2 regions of the Peribacillus sp. NPDC097225 genome follow, and region 1 is predicted to be linked to the other one. Evidence: riboswitches for the same ligand, from Rfam matches in the RefSeq annotation. Region 1 holds a riboswitch; the other holds the start of a gene.
The links. Region 1 has a riboswitch for cobalamin ahead of metE (5-methyltetrahydropteroyltriglutamate--homocysteine S-methyltransferase). Riboswitches for the same ligand answer to the same signal wherever they lie in the genome.

Region 1 (5,303 bases):
GAAAATACTAACATGATTATCTCTCCTTTTCTTTACATAAAAAAACACGGGCACTGAATGTCCCGCGCAACTTTCTATGAGGAGGTATTCCCTTACTAAATCATATTCAGGGGTCCTCTATTTGAGTTGGACAAACGCCTCTCCCTATTAAAAAGGGCTTTATTTTAATTGATTTGGATTCAATTCGCATAATTCCCGTGGCACGAATAAACCGTCCTTACGAACCAGTATATCATCAAAGTAGATCGCTCCGCCGCCATATTCGGGTCGCTGGATCAAGACCATGTCCCAATGAGACGATGATTGATTTCCATTATCGGCCTCTTGGTAAGCTTGACCAGTGGCAAGATGGAGGCTGCCGCTAATCTTCTCATCGAATAGGATATCACCCATCGGTTCCATGATATACGGATTGATTCCCAGGGCGAATTCCCCGATGTACCGGGACCCTTCATCCATATCGAGCAAACGATTCATTTGGTCCGACTGATTGGAAGAAGCTTTCATGATTTTTCCCTTTTTAAATGTAAGGGTTATCCCATCAAATACCTCTCCTTGATAGGCGGAAGCAGTATTGAAGGAAATCGTGCCATTGACACTGTCTTTTACCGGTGCCGTGAACACTTCACCATCTGGAAGATTGTTTTTACCAGCGCAAATGACAGCGGGGATATTTTTAATGGAAAAAGCCAAGTCAGTCCCCGGCGATATGATCCGGACTTGATCCGTTTGATCCATCCAATCCTTTAGAGGCTTCATGGACTTTTCCATTTTGTGATAATTCAGTGTGCACACGTTTAACAAGAAATCTTCATACTGTTCAAGGCTCATGCCGGATTTTTTTGCAGAACCAATGGTCGGATAATTCAGTAACACCCAGCGCCGGTTATTGACGAAGAACATGGTGGACGTTTTCATGGCATCCTCCTGAAGGCGATATCTCTCATGAGGGACACTCACTCCTCGCCCTTCGTTTCCATCGCCCGATATGATGATGACTGCATCCACATCTTCGTATTTCTTATAATTCCATTTCGATAAGGTATCGAGCTGTTCCTTAACATTCCCTTTTAGCAGATGACTGGTAATTTCGTCATCTTCAAGTTCCGCATAAGGATAGGCCCCCATTCTATAGGCTTCGTCAATCAGTTCCTTCAATAGGGCCTTTGCTGCAACAGGCCCACGGATCAAGACCCGCTCTTTCGCCTGCAGCCTCAGTGAATGATGAATCAGCTGCTTGGCAAGCTTGATAAGTCGCTCATCCTTCATTAGCCTGTACCTTATTTTTCTAGGTCACGAAGAGTTTCCAACGCTTCTTCGACGTGGCCCTTTACTTTGACTTTACGCCATTCTTTAACGATCGTTCCTTCCTTATCAATCAGGAAAGTCGAACGCTCAATGCCCATGTATTCCTTACCGAAGTTCTTTTTCAATTTCCATACGCCATATAATTCAGCGGCTTCTTGCTTTTCATCAGCAAGCAACAGGAAAGGCAACCCATGTTTTTCAATGAATTTTTTATGACGTGTTACCGGGTCCGGGCTAATGCCTATGATGACAGCATCAAGCTCTTCGAATTGTTCATTAGCATCACGGAAATCACAAGCCTCCGTCGTGCAACCGGGTGTCATGTCTTTTGGGTAAAAATATAATACAACGTGTTTACCCTTGAACCCTGATAGGGTAACTTGTTCTCCGTTGTTTGCTGGTAATTGAAAGTCTGGTGCTTTTTCTCCAATTTCGACCGTCATTCTAAACCCTCCATTTCTTTCATCATGGTAAGCGTACCCAATAATTGAAAGAAACACAACTTTCATTTCTTGTTCTTTCTTTCCTTCTGTTCAAAATCGATGACAGCCCTGATCACAAATGCCGCAGGTAGCGTATAGCCAATGAATGCTTGGATTGTCGCGATCATCCGGCCAATACCGATTGGGGAGATATCCCCGTATCCGACGGAGAACATCGTCATCGCACTAAAATAAAATGAAGTCTTCAGCTGCTCGGAAAAGGTCCCATCCAAGCGATTGCCCATATCAAGAATCACCGAATGATTCTGAAGCTCGTATAATAAATAAATCAGTGCAAAACCGACTAATAATGTCGCATATAAATTGCCGAGCCACAGCATATCTTCAAGAGAAAACTTCTTTGCCTCCGACTCAGAAAGAAATAAGGTCCGAATGCTCATCACCATGCAAAAGATAATCCCCACAATCAAAATATAAAAGGTCATCCCCCACGCCTCATTTCAAAAACAACCCACTTCCCTTATACATACTCTTTTGCGAGTCAATATATGCTCGTTTTAGGGGTCAGACCCTATTTCCCAGCTGCTGCACCATCTAGGAAACATAGATACAGCATGGGATCTCGTGCCACATGGTGGGGGTCAGACCCCATTTCCCGACTTTTTCCTTGTTGACCCATTTGGTCGGGGTATGCTAAGATGGGTTAAGTTTTTATAATATTTTGTAAATTTCAGCGTCCGTGTTTATGCGGACGGAGTTTTTTATGAATTTCATATGTGGAGATAGGTTCCTAAGCTTTTAGGATTAAAAGGGAAGTCCGGTGTAATTCCGGCACGGTCCCGCCACTGTAATGGGAATGTATAGCGCTTTTGTTTGATGCCACTGGTCCTTTTGGATTGGGAAGGCTCTTAGTGCTAAGTAAGAGTTCCCTGAGTCAGGAGACCTGCCTATTTCGACAACACTGTTTTAACCTACGGGAGATAGGGAAGTGTTAGGGACCTTATAATGATAAGGGGTATTTTCGTGCCCCTTTATTTTAAGCATTTCTAACTTTCTCTTTTGACGGTTAGGGGTGCTTTTTTTGTTGTTATTTCATTAAAAGGAGATGGATGTGTTGAAAAGTAGTAATATAGGGTACCCACGAATCGGTGAAGATCGTGAATGGAAACGTACATTAGAGGCCTATTGGGCTGGAACATTAAATGAAACGGAATTCATGGCGCAATTGGAAGCGATCCGTTTAGGCAATTTGCAAAAACAAAAAGATCAAGGCATCGATATCATCCCGGTCAACGACTTTACGTTATATGATCAAATGCTCGATATGTCCGTCATGTTCGGCCTGGTGCCAGAACGCTATTCGGCTTATAAGGGTGGCACGGTCCCCCTTTCCGTTTATTATTCAATGGCCCGTGGGAACAAGGATGAAGTCGCTTCCGAAATGACGAAATGGTTCAATACAAATTATCACTATATCGTTCCAGAGCTAAAACAGTCCCAGCTTACGTTGACAGAAAACAAGCCGCTCGCCGCTTACCGCGAAGCCAAGGAAAAACTAGGAATCGATACGAAACCGGTTATAGTCGGACCTTACACATTCATTTCTTTGTCAAAGGGCTATGAAAAAAGTGATCTTCCGGCCATCATCCTGAGCCTGTTGCCTTTATACACAAAAATTTTGCGAGAGCTGGAACAAGAAGGCGTGAAGTGGGTGCAGATCGATGAACCTTCCCTTGTTTCTTCCCTTTCCAAAGACGAGATGAAAACTGTTACATACCTGTATGAAAAATTGAACGAAGCTGTCCCCAACCTGAACATCATGCTGCAAACATACTTTGATGCTGTAGAACACTACCAAGAAGTGATCGACTTGCCCGTTCAAGGAATCGGCCTTGATTTGGTCCATGACAAAGGAAAAAATCTCAGCAATCTTCAAACAGTCGGTTTCCCGCAAGATAAAATACTTGGGGCCGGTGTGATTGACGGGAAAAACATTTGGCTTTCTGACTTGACGAAAAAAATCAAGTTGGTCGAGTCCATTACGAAACACGTAGCCGAAGATCGAATTTGGCTTCAACCTTCCTGCTCCCTGCTACATGTTCCAGTGACGGTTCGAAACGAGACAGAACTGGCTAGCGAAGTGAAAGAAGCCCTTGCCTTTGCTGATGAGAAACTAGAAGAAATCACACTTTTGGTCAGAGGAAACAACGAAGGTCCAGAATCAATCGAAGAAAAGGTGACGGCAAACAAAGCTGCATGGCAGACCTTAAATAATTCAAAGGCCAGAAACCATAAAGACGTTCAATCCGCTGTCGAACAGGCGAAGCAGCAATCCCATGGCCGTACCCTGCCATTTAAACAGCGCTATCAAAAACAACAGGCGTATTTCAACCTGCCCTTCCTTCCAACCACGACAATTGGAAGCTTTCCGCAGACCGCGGAAGTTAAACAGGCCCGCGGGAAATTCAAACGCGGTGAATGGACGGCTGATCAATATGAAGCATTCGTGAACGAGGAGATTGGCAGATGGATTGATATCCAGGAAGAAATCGGATTGGACGTCCTTGTGCACGGCGAGTTTGAACGAACCGATATGGTCGAGTTTTTCGGCCATAAATTGGGCGGCTTCGTCTTCCTTGAAAAAGGCTGGGTTCAATCATACGGCTCCCGCTGTGTCAAACCTCCCGTTATCTATGGAGATGTCCATTTCATCGATCCGATGACGGTCAAAGAAAGTGTGTATGCACAAGCCTTGACGAAAAAAACGGTGAAGGGAATGCTGACCGGTCCTGTTACGATTCTGAACTGGTCGTTCGTCCGTGACGATATTTCACGGGAAAATATCTGCTATCAATTGGCATTGGCCTTGAAACAAGAAGTAGAGGCACTGGAATCAGCAGGGATCAAAATGATCCAAGTCGATGAACCAGCCCTGCGTGAAGGCCTTCCATTGAAAAAAAGCGACCGTGATGAGTACTTAAACTGGGCGGTCCATTCATTCCTGATTTCCACTTCGAGCGTCGAAGACACAACACAAATTCACACCCATATGTGCTATTGTGATTTCAATAGCTTCATGGATGTCATCTCTTCCCTGGACGCTGATGTGATTTCCATTGAAACGTCCCGCAGCCACGGCGAGCTCGCTTCCGCATTCGAGGAGAAAACATATGAAAAAGGAATCGGCCTTGGTGTGTATGATATTCATAGCCCTCGCGTTCCTGCAGTGGAAGAAATGGTCGATATGATCGAACGTGGCATCAAGGTACTGGATAAAGACCAATTTTGGATCAACCCTGACTGTGGCCTGAAAACAAGGGGCGTTCCAGAAACCGTCGCTTCACTGAAAAATATGGTCGAAGCCGCAACGGTTGTCCGGAATAAGCTATTGGTCCAACAGGAAAATGACTGATTTAACAACAGGCATTCCCGTTCAACAGTCACGGACGTTTTTAACGGACCTCGTTTTTCCACCTGATACGAACCATCACAATACCATCTTTGGTGGAAAAGTGATGGCGTATGTGGATAAAATCGCCTGCATTGCAGCGA
Region 2 (4,247 bases), on a different contig from region 1:
AGGGGAGGGTTTAAAAGAATCAATTAAAAAGAAAGAAGAAGAAATGAAAGAGAAATATAAAGATTAATAATCAAAGGGGCTGTCTAATAGCCCTCTTTCAAGAGGATTCATGCACAAAATAAAAGGCAGAAATGTTGTTAAATCAACGTTTCCGCCTTTTATTATATATACGATTTCGGCGTAATTACCCCTTTTGAGTGTGTCTTTATTTGAATAATTGCGGATATATGGTCTTTGCAGTTAGTTCTACGGCTTCTCCGATACGCGGTCCGGGACGTGACATGACGTCTTCGCTAAGCTGATATACTTGGTCTTCCTTCACGGCGCTGACATCTTTCCAACCTTTACGGGATTTGATTTCATCCACAGCATTGTCCACATAGCCTACGGTTGTGATGATGGCATCCGGGTTGCGCTTGACGACTTCTTCATCTGCTATTTTCGCCCAGCCCTTTTGGTCGGCAAAGATATTTTCGATACCGGCAGACGCCAAGATCTCTTGCTGGAAGGTTTCAGCTCCCGCTGTATAGATTTCCGGAGAAGGGCTGATTTCGAAATATGTTTTTTCTTTAGAATCGACACTCGCCACTTTTTCTTCAACATCTTTGATTTGTTTTTTTATGTTTTTGACTAGGTCATCCCCTTGGTCCGTTACGCCCATGACTTTGGCAATTTGATCAATATCGCTATATACATCATCAAAGGTCACGGCTGATTTAATAATGAAAATGGGAATTCCCGCATCTTCAAGCGGCTTTAATGCTGCTTCATCGCCAATTGTGTAGGCAATGATGGCATCCGGTTTCAAAGAGATGATTTTTTCGGAATTGATCGTCATCGAATCAGAGACACGCTCGACATCTTTAGCTTCCTCAGGATAGTTATCGAAATCTGTCGCTCCAATCACCTTATTCCCTACACCAAGGGCATATAAAATCTCCGTATTACTGGGTTGAAGTGAAACGACCGTTTCCGGAACCTTATCAAATGTGATTTCTTTTCCACTATCATCGGTGACGGTATAGGATTTGACTTCTTCAGTTGTTGCAGGATCTTTTTTCTCTATCGATTTCTGATCATCATTCGAGGCACATCCTGTAAGGAAAAGGGCGACCATCAGAAGGGCAATCCAACTGGATCTTACTGTTCTTATCATGTTTTATTCCTCCGTTTTCTTTTTCATTGTTTTGGTTGGATAGGATTTGCTGATAAAGGGAATCTCTTCGACACCCAGTTGTTTATTGACATAGACAGCCATCACGAATAGAACATTGGCAAGCAAATGAGCATAATCAAAAAGAATCGCGGGCACATCTTTTTCCGTACTGACTTTATGCAAGGCACGGACGGATTTCTTGGCTTCACTACGGCAAGTATGCAAAATACAGGCTGCCGTCGATCCTTGGGGTAGCACAAATGTTTCGATGCGTTCTTTCACTTCAGCGACATAATAGTCATAGATTTCACTTAGGCGGTTTAGACCGTCTTCGGTTATGGCCAATTTCCCCCGGGCAGAACCATTTAAATGATAAGCCATCGGCAACAGTTCCAATAAATCCCTGTAGACTTCAGGAATCTCTTTCGTGAACGACGCTGCCAGTCCCATTTGAGTCGTCAATGAATCGGTGCGAATTTCATAATCAACGGTTGAAACTGATTCGCGCATGAATGGGTAGCATAAAAAGCGGGCATCCTTCTTTTCCATAATTTTTCCTCCTTTTTAATAATGTGAATGACCTTCGTATTGCTTTTCGGCGCAAAAGAAAAAGCCGACCAAAGGTATTGGTCGGCAAACAATCATCTATGTATCTCGAACGGAAAAAAAGATGGAAGATTGCCGTACAATCCTCCTAACTTCCGAAGAGCAAAATACGATAAAAAAAAGGCAGGTCTCCTGGCTCGTGCATCATTTTACTCTAAGAACCTTCCCATTTGGATTGAATGAATGGTATCGTGCGTGCGGATTCATTCACAAACAGTGGCATATTTCTTATTTCATTAGCACTTACAGTTGCGGAAACAGCTTCGGTTTTACACCGAATTCCCTATTAAGCTGACAAGTCAGCACCTATTTTCTGCAAGGTTTATATTCACTTAGTACCAGTCTATCATAATTAATTACTTAAATAGTGAAAAGATTTCAAGAAATCTCTTTTATAGGGGTATTATTCTAGTAAACTCACTTTGTAAGGATAAATTGGAGGTTAATGTAAAATGGATGTCGAATAAATAAGGGTTAAGCATGAGTGATTTACATAATCATGGGAGGTAGAGAATGGTTTATAAACAAGTGAATCAGAAACTGGATATGATTTTGGAAAACATTGAAAAGGTCATTATTGGAAAAAGAGATATAGCAGAACTAAGTCTTGTGGCGCTCCTTTCTGGTGGACATGTCTTATTGGAAGATGTCCCGGGCGTTGGGAAGACCGTCTTGGTCAGGGCGCTAGCGAAGTCCATCGGGGCGGATTTCAAACGGATTCAATTCACGCCTGACTTGCTACCGTCCGATGTAACGGGGGTATCGATTTTCAATCCGAAGGAACAAGAGTTCATCTTTAGACCGGGGCCAATCATGGGCCATATTATTTTGGCCGATGAAATCAATCGGACATCGCCGAAAACGCAATCCGCCCTACTTGAAGGAATGGAAGAGGCAAGCGTGACGGTGGATGGTGTGACAAGGAAACTGGAACAACCGTTTTTCGTCATGGCCACTCAAAATCCAATTGATTACGAAGGCACATACCCACTTCCAGAAGCACAGCTAGATCGTTTTTTATTGAAAATGAAGATGGGGTATCCGGAAGTGGCAGAAGAGATAGAAGTGTTGCATCGGGCCCAATATACGGCTCCGATTGAAGAATTGGAATCCGTGATTTCGTTAGAGGAACTGATAGATTTGCAGATAGAGGCAAAGGCCGTGATCGTGGATGATACGATAAAGACGTATATCGTCGAGTTAGCCAATCAATCACGTAAGCATGAAAGTGTATATCTTGGGGTGAGCCCACGTGGATCGATTGCCCTAATGAAGGCAGCCCAAGCCTATGCGCTCCTAAAGGGAAGGGATTACGTTCTACCTGATGATGTGCAGCATTTGGTTCCGTTCGTTTTTACCCATCGGCTAATCCTTAATCCGGAAGCGAATTACTCGGGGGTGAATGCTGACATGGTGATACATGAGATAGTGGCTACGACGCAGGTACCCGTGAAGAGGGCCGTGACCTAATGCGGAATGTGCTTACCATACTGAAGAAAAACAGGAATGTCTGTGGGATCATAGTGCTTATGCTCATTTCCTTTTGTTTTGCGATGTTTCAAGGCGGGTTTATCAGTTGGTTCATTTTCTATACCTTTTTGCCGTTCGGTGCGTACTCTATGATTCTGCTGTTTTATCCACTTCAGGCTTTTGAAGTGGAGAGAAGAATTAGTAAACACGAATGCCAGGCCGGAGAGTCGGTAGATATGACATTGGTATTCTCCCGGAAAAACAGACTGCCTCTTTTATATATGGTGGTAGAAGAGGATTTGCCGATGGAACTGGAAAAGAAAACATTGGTTTTTCCAGGATTTAAACAATCCTTCCAATTGACATATACCCTGGAGAATCTGCCAAGAGGAGAACATGTCATCCAATCGGTTCGTTTCAAAATAGGGGACTTCTTTGGACTCTATGAAAAAGAAGCGACAGTGCATGCCCCTTTGAAACTCACCGTTTTCCCGGCTTATCAGGAGTTGAATTATAAACAGTTGGAGCATGTCTTCGATCAAGGACAAGTTGGTACGACGAAAAAAATACAGCGGGAACATTCGGTCGTGTCCGGAATCAGGGAGTATCAGCCGGGTGATCAATTATCCTGGATAAATTGGAAGGCAACGGCCCGAACAAGTGAAATCATGACGAAGGAATTTGAAGTGCAGAAAAACTGCGATGTATTTATTATGCTTGATGAGTACGCCTCTCCCTTCTTCGAAGAAGCTATCGTACTTGCGGCCTCTTTGGTGCATGCCTTGATAAAGAAGGGTATGGATGTTGGGTTAACCAGTACGGGATCAATGGAGGTCGTACCGGCTAAAGGAGGCAGTAAACAGAGGAGAAGACTCTTTTACCGTCTTGCAAAATCAAGGGCCACACATACAAGCGTCTGGAATGGAAAGAAGAACAAGGGAGTTGTACCATCCAACGCTTCTGTAATATTCATTGTGTCCGAATTAACGATGGAAAAGATAGAAGGTTGGAATGC

Region 2: linked by a shared signal. The riboswitch ahead of ACIQXH_RS18680 (hypothetical protein) and the one ahead of metE (5-methyltetrahydropteroyltriglutamate--homocysteine S-methyltransferase) in region 1 are both predicted to bind cobalamin.

What each region holds. Positions count from the first base shown of each region.
Region 1 is NZ_JBIWDJ010000007.1:3,286-8,588, forward strand. Features, by position in the region: gene ACIQXH_RS16885 (D-2-hydroxyacid dehydrogenase) at 1-14, opposite strand, end outside; gene ACIQXH_RS16890 (aminopeptidase) at 160-1,269, opposite strand; gene bcp (thioredoxin-dependent thiol peroxidase) at 1,281-1,751, opposite strand; gene ACIQXH_RS16900 (potassium channel family protein) at 1,814-2,236, opposite strand; cobalamin riboswitch at 2,519-2,716, shown strand; gene metE (5-methyltetrahydropteroyltriglutamate--homocysteine S-methyltransferase) at 2,857-5,163, shown strand; gene ACIQXH_RS16910 (acyl-CoA thioesterase) at 5,156-5,303, shown strand, end outside.
Region 2 is NZ_JBIWDJ010000010.1:9,615-13,861, reverse strand. Features, by position in the region: gene ACIQXH_RS18690 (VWA domain-containing protein) at 1-67, shown strand, start outside; gene ACIQXH_RS18685 (ABC transporter substrate-binding protein) at 206-1,156, opposite strand; gene ACIQXH_RS18680 (hypothetical protein) at 1,160-1,705, opposite strand; cobalamin riboswitch at 1,868-2,087, opposite strand; gene ACIQXH_RS18675 (AAA family ATPase) at 2,276-3,232, shown strand; gene ACIQXH_RS18670 (DUF58 domain-containing protein) at 3,232-4,247, shown strand, end outside.